One region of the Glutamicibacter sp. AOP38-B1-38 genome, then DNA from elsewhere that is predicted to be linked to it. Evidence: riboswitches for the same ligand, from Rfam matches in the RefSeq annotation. Region 1 holds a riboswitch; each other region holds the start of a gene.
The links. Region 1 has a riboswitch for thiamine pyrophosphate ahead of thiC (phosphomethylpyrimidine synthase ThiC). Riboswitches for the same ligand answer to the same signal wherever they lie in the genome.
Positions count from the first base shown of each region.

Region 2: linked by a shared signal. The riboswitch ahead of thiO (glycine oxidase ThiO) and the one ahead of thiC (phosphomethylpyrimidine synthase ThiC) in region 1 are both predicted to bind thiamine pyrophosphate.
Region 3: linked by a shared signal. The riboswitch ahead of ACT3TP_RS06885 (ECF transporter S component) and the one ahead of thiC (phosphomethylpyrimidine synthase ThiC) in region 1 are both predicted to bind thiamine pyrophosphate.
Region 4: linked by a shared signal. The riboswitch ahead of thiM (hydroxyethylthiazole kinase) and the one ahead of thiC (phosphomethylpyrimidine synthase ThiC) in region 1 are both predicted to bind thiamine pyrophosphate.

Region 1 covers NZ_JBQSWU010000025.1:38,238-40,432, forward strand. Annotated here, with positions in the region: gene thiC (phosphomethylpyrimidine synthase ThiC) at 1-905, opposite strand, end outside; TPP riboswitch at 903-1,010, opposite strand; gene ACT3TP_RS14365 (MFS transporter) at 1,205-2,195, opposite strand, start outside.
Region 2 covers NZ_JBQSWU010000001.1:6,904-9,098, forward strand. Annotated here, with positions in the region: gene ACT3TP_RS00040 (GNAT family N-acetyltransferase) at 1-956, opposite strand, end outside; TPP riboswitch at 1,036-1,143, shown strand; gene thiO (glycine oxidase ThiO) at 1,139-2,195, shown strand, end outside.
Region 3 covers NZ_JBQSWU010000009.1:18,286-20,480, forward strand. Annotated here, with positions in the region: gene ACT3TP_RS06880 (ATP-binding cassette domain-containing protein) at 1-574, opposite strand, end outside; gene ACT3TP_RS06885 (ECF transporter S component) at 576-1,193, opposite strand; TPP riboswitch at 1,265-1,383, opposite strand; gene ACT3TP_RS06890 (DUF4235 domain-containing protein) at 1,458-1,709, shown strand; gene mnhG (monovalent cation/H(+) antiporter subunit G) at 1,773-2,186, opposite strand; gene ACT3TP_RS06900 (monovalent cation/H+ antiporter complex subunit F) at 2,186-2,195, opposite strand, start outside.
Region 4 covers NZ_JBQSWU010000017.1:52,068-54,262, reverse strand. Annotated here, with positions in the region: gene ACT3TP_RS11455 (hypothetical protein) at 1-593, shown strand, start outside; gene ACT3TP_RS11450 (GntR family transcriptional regulator) at 590-958, shown strand; TPP riboswitch at 993-1,087, shown strand; gene thiM (hydroxyethylthiazole kinase) at 1,077-1,871, shown strand; gene thiE (thiamine phosphate synthase) at 1,864-2,195, shown strand, end outside.

The sequences.
Region 1 (2,195 bases):
CAACCGGCCATAATCGACCCGCCGCGGGAGACCATTCCGGTGACCCGGTTGGCGGTCAGCGGGATGTAGCGCAGCAGCACACCTGCATGAATGGTCATGTAGTCCACGCCCTGCTCGCACTGTTCGATGACCGTGTCGCGGAAGATCTCCCAGGTCAGTTCGTTCGCTTCGCCGTTGACCTTTTCTAGTGCTTGGTAGATCGGGACGGTGCCGATGGGAACCGGCGAGTTGCGGATGATCCATTCACGGGTGGTGTGGATATCGTCGCCGGTGGAAAGGTCCATCACCGTGTCGGCACCCCATTTGGTAGCCCACTGGAGTTTGGAGACTTCCTCGGCGATCGAGCTGGTCACCGCCGAGTTGCCGATGTTCGCGTTGATTTTTACCAAGAAGGCCTTGCCGATGATCATCGGTTCGGATTCCGGATGGTTGATGTTCACCGGAAGGATTGCCCGGCCGGCCGCTAGCTCGCTGCGCACCAGCTCGACATCGCATTCTTCGCGCAGGGCCACATAGCGCATTTCCGGGGTGATGACCCCTTGCCGTGCGTAGTGCATCTGGGTGACCCGAGTCCCGGGTGCCGAACGCAACGGTGGTGCCGAGCGCCCGGCCCATTCGGCGCTCGCCGTGCCGCGGCGGACCGCGGATCTGCCATCATCGTGCAAGTTGCGCTCACGCCCGGCATAGGTCTCGACATCTCCACGCTCACGAATCCACGACTCTCGAAATGGTTTCAGCCCCGTGGTCGGGTCGCTCCCCGGGCCGCTGGTGCGGTACACCTGCAGCGGTTCGTTCGGCTCGCCGTTGGGGGCATCTGCCAGCTGGATCTGCGTGACAGGAACCGAAATTCCCACAGACTCACGGTAGGCAAGGGTGTGGGCAGAGTGCTGTTCAAATTGTTCCACTGTGGGAAACTCACTTCCTTCGCCGGCATTACCCGGACAGGTTCAACGGTCGCGGACGGCGTTAGCCCGATCTCAGCCCCTGCGAGGGCACCCGTGTGGTCTCAAACAAGGTATCACGACTGGCAACGTGGACTTGCAAGGAAGACGAGAAACTTTAAAGTGAAAGGCTCCCGTTGGGCAATATCCAACGGGAGCCTTACGATCATCACTCGCACCTTCAAGGAGGTGTCTACGACATTACCCGGGGTTTCTATGTCAAAGCTGAGCATAAACTCGGCAATTCCGAAGAGCCGGGGTGACTACTTGTTCAGGCTGAGTTCCTGCGACGCGTCGACTTCGATCGCCCTCTTCTTCGCGGCGCTGGGAATGCAGGCCGCCAAGATGGCCGCGACCACGGAAATGCCAGCTCCAAGTATCAGCGCCGCGCGGAATCCGGATTCTGACGGTAGTGAAGCTCCGCCGAAATCGGTGGTCATCTGGGCCAGCACCAGGCCGATGACCGCGGCGCCGGTGGTCGTGCCCAGCGAACGCATCAGCGTGTTAAAGCCATTGGCCGCAGCCGTTTCGCTGCGGGGGACTGCGCCCATGATGATCGCCGGCATGGCGCCGTAGGCCAGAGCCACACCACCGTTGATGACGAGGCTGGTGAGCATCAGGCTCCACGCGCTACCCATGCCGAGCAGGGTCAGGCAGTAGCCGACGGCGATGACCGAAACGCCAAGTACCAGCGTGAACTTCGGGCCTCGTGCGTCGGAAAGCCGCCCGCCGACAGGGGAGAGCACCAGCATCATCAGGCCGCCTGGAGCCATCCAGAGGCCGGCTGCGAGAATCGACTGGCCCAAGCCATAGCCGGTCTGCGACGGCAGCTGCAGGATCTGTGGCATGACCAGCATGCTGGCGTACATTCCGAAGCCGACGAAAATCGAGGCGATATTTGTCAGCAGCACGCGCGGAATAACAGCGGTGCGCAGGTCAACCAGCGGATCCTTGGTCCGTGTTTCCCAAATGCCCCAGAGCAACAGCGTGAGGGCGGCCATTCCGAACAGGCCCAGCGTCAGCGGTGCCGCCCAGCCCCAAGAGGAGCCCTTGGAGACGGCAAGCATGAGCGAGATCAGGCCAATGCCCAGCCCAATGGCGCCCAGCCAGTCGAAGCGCTGTCCGGCGGCGCCGGCCGGCAGGGCAGGAATGAGTTTCCAGATGGCGACAACTACCAGCAGCGTGACTACCGCGCTGCCGTAGAACAGGGCGCGCCAGTTGGCGAAATCAATGACGGCGGCGGAAATCGGCATG
Region 2 (2,195 bases), on a different contig from region 1:
GGTTCTGCGCGAAGCGCCAGCGGACTGATCGGCGGGATGGGATCGGTGGGCAACCGCGCATAGTTCAACACATCGATCCGCTGGCCATCGATCAGGAACTTGCCGCGTTCGCGTCCTTCGAGAATGAACCCGCAACGCTCGGCGACCTTTTTCGAGGCCGGATTGTTCACGCGTAAACCCAACTCCAGACGCTGCAAACGGTAGCTGGAGAATAGCTCCGCCGAGAGGGCGGCCAACGCCCGGCTGCTCAGCCCGCGGCCCCGATGCTCTGCGTGCAGCCAATACCAGACCCAGGCGCTCAGATTTGTTTCATCGATGGATCCGCACACCAGGCCAACGAGCGCAGAATTCTCGACGACGGCCAATGGCACCTGCCGGGCGGGGTCCTTGAGCAGCATTCGGACATAGGTTTCGGCCTCGGCAAGCGTACTCACCTCACCTTGCCGGGCCATATCCGGATTCGAGAGGAAGGCCGCTAAGACGTGCGGTGCATCCGTTGCGCGAAGCGGACGCAGAGATGCCGTCGTTTCGCTCACAGCGCCGAGCCGCCCGCCGCCGATCTGGGAGGAGGCGGCTTGGGCGGTGCCTTGATGGAAAAGCAATTGCCAGCCCTGGGCCGAGCGAACCCAGAGCGAGGTGCGCTGGCTTGGATTCTCCGGCTTGGTTCGCCACCGCAGCATCAGCAGCGAATCGCTGAGTCTGCGCACGCGCGGATCATGCACTTCGTCCCTAGACGATTCAACGACTGGTTCGGTGCACAGCTGCTCGATAATTTGCGCGCGGGAATAGCACCTGCCCGAGGCGCCAACCTCTTCGAAATCTTCGTGGAGCAGTCGCAATAAGGCCTGCCGATCCTGGCGGACGATGGGAGACAGGAGTTGCCGTTCGCCATCTATGACAACTTGTGCCTGCCGATGTTCGGTAGATAAATCCTCCGGACCACTGAATTCGCTCATGCCAACGAGTAAAACACAGGCAGAACCACACGGTGAAGTCATGAAGTTCGCCAAAGCGCGCCGAGGCATGCTTATAATCCAAGTACTCCGCGGGAGCCCAACAGTGAGATTGGGCTGAGAGGGCCTTGTGCCGACCGCTACACCTGATGCGGGTCATGCCGCCGTAGGAAGGAAATGCCTTCGTGCATATAGTCATTGTCGGCGCCGGAATCATCGGGCTTGCCACGGCCTTCGAACTGCGCGCCCGCGGGGCCGAAATCACATTAGTAGATCCTGCGCCTGGTATGGGCGCCAGCCACGCAGCGGCAGGAATGCTCGCACCGACAGCCGAAACCACCTGGGGCCAGGGCGCACTGCACCGCCTGATGGCCACCTCGGCCAAGGAATACCCCGCATTCATTGACCGCGTGGAAGACTCCATCGGCAACAAACCTGCGTACGTAGAAAACTCTACGCTGGTCGTCGCCGCGGAAACCGCGGATATGGACGCACTGCTTGCGCTCATGGAGCTCCAAGCCTCATTGGGGTTCAGCGCCGAACGGCTGCTGGGCAGCGCGGCCCGCAAACTCGAGCCGGCACTTGCCACCAGCATCGCCGGCGCCGTTCTCTGCGCCGAAGACCAGCAGCTGGACCCGCGGTCCCTGCTGCGCATCCTGATCGATGAGCTTGACCGGTCGATCGTGCGCGAAACGGCGGTGCGGCTGCTGCACCAGGGGTCACGGACCAGTGGGGTGATTACCTCAACCGGGCAAGAAATCCAGGGCGATCAGGTACTGCTTGCCAACGGGTTGGGCACGCTCGAAGGTGCGCCAGCTCTGCCCTTGCGCCCGGTCTACGGAGACATCCTCAGGCTCCAAGGTCCGCTGGGCGCGCCGCTGATCAAGCACACCGTGCGCGGAATCGTGCATCGGCAACCGGTCTACCTGGTGCCACGCACCGATGGAAGCCTCGTACTCGGTGCGTCGAGCCGCGAGGACGGCCAAGAGCAGGTGAACGTGGGAGAAATGCACGCCCTGCTGGACAATGCGCGCAGGCTCGTGCCGGGCATCGTCGACACCACCTTGAACGAGGCGATCGTGCGGGCCAGACCGGCAACACCCGATGACCGGCCGCTGATCGGACGCGTGGACGAGGGACTGGTGGTCTCCACCGGTTATTCGCGCCACGGGGTGCTGCTGACCCCGCTCGGCGCACGGCTGGGGACCGAGCTGCTGCTCGGGGACCCGGTGGATGCGCAAG
Region 3 (2,195 bases), on a different contig from region 1:
CGATCCCCGACGGGTCAATGTTTGCGGTGGGTTCGTCCAGGAGCATCAGACCGGGGCCCATAGCAAGAATCCCGGCCAAGGCCAGCCGCTGCTTCTGGCCACCGGAGAGTTCCTGGGTGCGGTGCGACAAATCCAGATTCCCAAGTCCTACCGCGCGAAGCACCTCGGGGATTCGCGCGCGGATCAGTTCCGGAGCCATTCCAAGATTCTCCGCACCGAAGGCGACATCGTCGCCGACCCGGCTCTGCACGATCTGTGTTTCGGGGTCTTGCTGCATCAACCCGACCGGGAAGCTGCGGGCAAAGGCATCCCGTCGCTGAATCTGCAGTTTGCCAGTGGCCTGCTGCCGTTCGTCGATCTCCAGAACTCCAGCCAAGGCGTGCAAGAGCGTTGATTTACCGGCGCCAGATGCGCCTAGCAGCAGGACCTTCTGCCCGGCGGGAATATGCAGGTCCAGTCCGCTAAGCGCCGGCAATGGACGTTCGGCATGGTGCCAGCCAAAGTTGTCGGCCGTGATCTCAAAGCCGCCACCGCCGAGGTGCCCGGGGGTGGCTTCGGTAGTCGAAGAACTCAATTCAGGCACTGCGCAGCGAACCTTCAAGGTGTGCCGAACGGCTAGCCAATGCTCCCAGAGCACCGGTCTTCGCCAGAGCACGGGTTGCCAACCACGAGAGAAGTCCGGCAATAACTAGGCCGGAAATGCCCATGGCAACTACGTGGAACAGCTTCATCGCCTCGGTGTACTCAGCGAAGTAACCCAGCAGGTAGGCTTCGCCGATTCCGCCGAAAATTCCCGACATGAATCCCGCAAGCAGTGCCACCGGCAGGTTCCACCGGCGGTACCTCACTGCGGCAAAGACCACCTCGGCTCCGAGCCCCTGGATCAGGCCGGAGAACAGCACCGCTAATCCCCATTGGGAACCTAGCAAGGCTGAGATGACGGCGGCGAGGATCTCGCAATACAGCGCGGCACCGGGTTTCCGGATAATCAACGCACCGAGCACCGCGGGAAAAAGCCACATGCCAGATACGAAGGCGCTTGCCGGTGGGAAAGCCACGAAAGCAAGGCTGACCAATCCGTATCCGGCGTTCCAAGCCCAAAAGATAACGCCCGAGGCGACCGCGATTACCGAGGCCACAACGATGTCGACCACGCGCCAGCTGGCACGGTTAGTTGCTGGTGCAACGTTCATAAGGTTTGTCCTCCTATGTAAGGAGGGGAGATGCACGGACCGGTGGGCGTTTAATCGCGCGCCATGATCCGCATCCGAGATGCTCGACTTCCTTCGCCGGTACTAGCCGGGGCAGGTTCGAGGGTCTGCGATCTATCGCACTCTCAGCGTCTTGCACCGCGAACGGCATGACGCTCCCCTGTCGGAATGATTACTGCTCAACCACCATACCGCAGGTATGCTGGGCTACAGAACGAAACCTTACGACGCGAATGCGAGGTCCTCATGAACTCAGTGCAGAAGCTTGTTACCCTTGGAATTTCAATGGGAGCGGGAATGCTTGGAAGCCGACTGGTCGACAAGGTCTGGAAAGGCTTCACCGGAAACGACGCGCCACGTCACGGCAAGGAAGCAGCCGCGGAAGCGAGTATGCGCCAGGCTTTGGGGTTCGCCATTTTCTCCGCCGTGGTCGCATCGATTATCCAGGTGCTGGCTGATCGCGGCACCAACAAGGCCATGAAGAAGTTCAGCAAGTAACATTGCCGAATTCCTTTGGTGGGGCAGGCCATTTGGCCTGCCCCACCAAAGTTTAACCAGCAGCTAGGTGCTCTCGGGCTCGTCGTTCTGTGCAGGTTTCGCTGGCGGCACCGCTGCGGTGGTTCCGGTCGTCTGCGAATGATTGCTAATGACCTGTTTTAGTTCATCAACATGCAAGGTTTCTTTCGCCACGTGCTTCGTGCGATATCCGGCGCGGCCAATCATGTGCGCCGATACCGGGGCAGTCAGCAGCTGCAATCCCCAGGCCAAAGCAAAGACCGGGATCAGTCCCCAGCTGCGCAAGTGGATGATGAGTCCGGCGAAGAGCAGCAGGAAGCCCAATACTTGTGGTTTGGTGGCCGCGTGCATGCGTGAAAGCAGATCCGGGAAGGTAATTAAACCGATTCCGGCGATCAGCGACATCAGGGAACCAAGTACCAGCAAGAGCGCAGCGAGTGCTTCTAAGAACGTGTCCATTAGGCGTTC
Region 4 (2,195 bases), on a different contig from region 1:
TCATCGCACTGGCCTGCTCCTCCTCGCTTGTGCAGACCGAGTACGCGGACAATGCGCGCCCCGGTGAGAATGCCCCGCAGGCAATTGTGTCGCTCCTGGTGGTAGCCCTCTTGTTCTTGGTGCTCAATGCCGGGTTCCTGGGCTACCTGCACCTGAAGTCCAGGGGAACCCATTCACTGGCTCGGCACAGCGCAGACCTGCCGCGCTATGTCTATGTGCTCGCCGGACTCTTGCTCATCGGCGCCACATACCTGCTGATCAATCCACCATTCGAATATTTTTGGGGTCTAGTTCCGGTCAAACCGGTCTTTGCGCTGGGTGCGCTCCTCGCGTTGCTTGCCGCTACCGCCTGCCACATCTGGTGGGTTCGGCGTGCGGCCTTGCCTTGGGATGTCACCGTGGAGCAAGAAATTTGGTATCGCCAGGTTCACGAACTACGCGCCATCCGTGTAGTCACCGCGGCGGCCGTCGCCATGCTGGCCTGGGGTTACGAGGCAGGTCCCTACGTTTCGGCCGTGGGGATCATCGTCTTCTGCTGCCCGGCAGTGATCATTTTGGCCCGCCCAGAAGCTAGGGTGCCGCAGCGCGTATGAGCCAACATATTTTCGTGGACCTGGACGCGGCGGTTCCGCCCTATGAACAGATCCGCACGCAAATCTCTTCGCTGATTTCCTTGGGCGAGCTGCCGGCGGGAAGCAAGCTGCCTACGGTGCGGGCACTGGCCACCGATTTGGGGGTCGCTTCCGGGACGGTGGCCCGCGCTTACAAGGAACTCGAGGCCATCGGACTGGTTTCCTCCCGGCGGCGTGCCGGAACGGTGGTGAACGCCGGAGCCGATATGGAGAAATCCTCCGGTGATCTGGTTCAAGCGGTGGATCGGGTGTGGGAGCTGGCCCGAGCTCAGGGAATCGACGAGGCCACCGTCAGGGCGCTGGTGCAACGCCGGGCGCGGCAATAATTTGTTCTTCCGCGGCTTTGGTGAGTACGCTCTAGCCAGTGACACGGGGTGTCGGATTCACCGACTGAGATGAGACCCGTCGAACCTGAACTAGTTCAAACTAGCGGAGGGATGTCGCATGACCCTGACTTCCGTTGCCCGGAATTACCGGCAACAATCCCCTTTGGTGTTTTGCCTGACCAATACCGTGGTCACCAACTTCACCGCGAATGCGCTGCTGGCCTCCGGGGCGGCTCCGGCCATGACCGACCTGCCCGGCGAAGCCGGGCCATTTGCCGCGGTGGCCTCCGCGGTCCTGGTGAACCTGGGCACCCCGAGCACCGAACAGCTGCGCGCCATGGACGAAGCGGTTCACGGTGCGAACCAGGCCGGCACCCCCTGGGTGCTGGACCCGGTGGCCGTGGGCGCATTGCCGGTGCGCACTGACTTCGCGCGAAAAATCGTGACCCAGCGCCCCACCCTGATCCGCGGCAATGCCTCGGAAATTCTGGCGCTGGCCGGGCGGAGCTCGACCGGGCGCGGAGTGGACGCGCAGGACACCGTGCACGCGGCCATCGAGGCCGGACGCCAGTTGGCCGCCGAATATGGTTCGGTGGTCGCGATCTCCGGGGCGGCCGATGCGATCATCGATGCCAAACGCACCACGCTGGTGCACAGCAACGGGATCGGCTTGACCGGGATTACCGGCGGCGGCTGCGCCCTGGGTGCAATCTGCGCCGGAATGCTCGCGGTGAGCGAAGACCCGTTCGACGCGGCGATCGCAGCCCACGGCCTGTACGGACTGGCCGCCGAAAAGGCCCTGGCCATCGGCCGCGGTCCGGGAAGTTTCGCCGCGGCCTTCCTCGACGAACTCTCGCTGCTGGACCCCGAGGAATTGCACAACCTGCGCCTTGAGGAGGCAAATAATGCGTGATCTGGGAATCTACCTGGTAGCCAACACCGAAAGCTGCCAGCCGCGCAGCACCTTGGAAGTCATCGAAGGTGCGGTGGCCGCGGGTGTGCAATGGGTGCAGCTGCGGGCCAAGAACGAGACCGCCCGCGAATTCTTCGAACTTACCTGCGCGGCGGCAGAACTCACCGCCGGCAAGGCCGAACTGCTGGTCAACGACCGCATCGACGTATTCCTCGCGGCACGGGCAGCGGGTGCCGCGGTCACCGGCATCCACATCGGGCAGAAGGATATTGCGGTGCGCTACGCCCGCGAAATCATCGGCGAGGGGATTATCGGGCTCAGCGC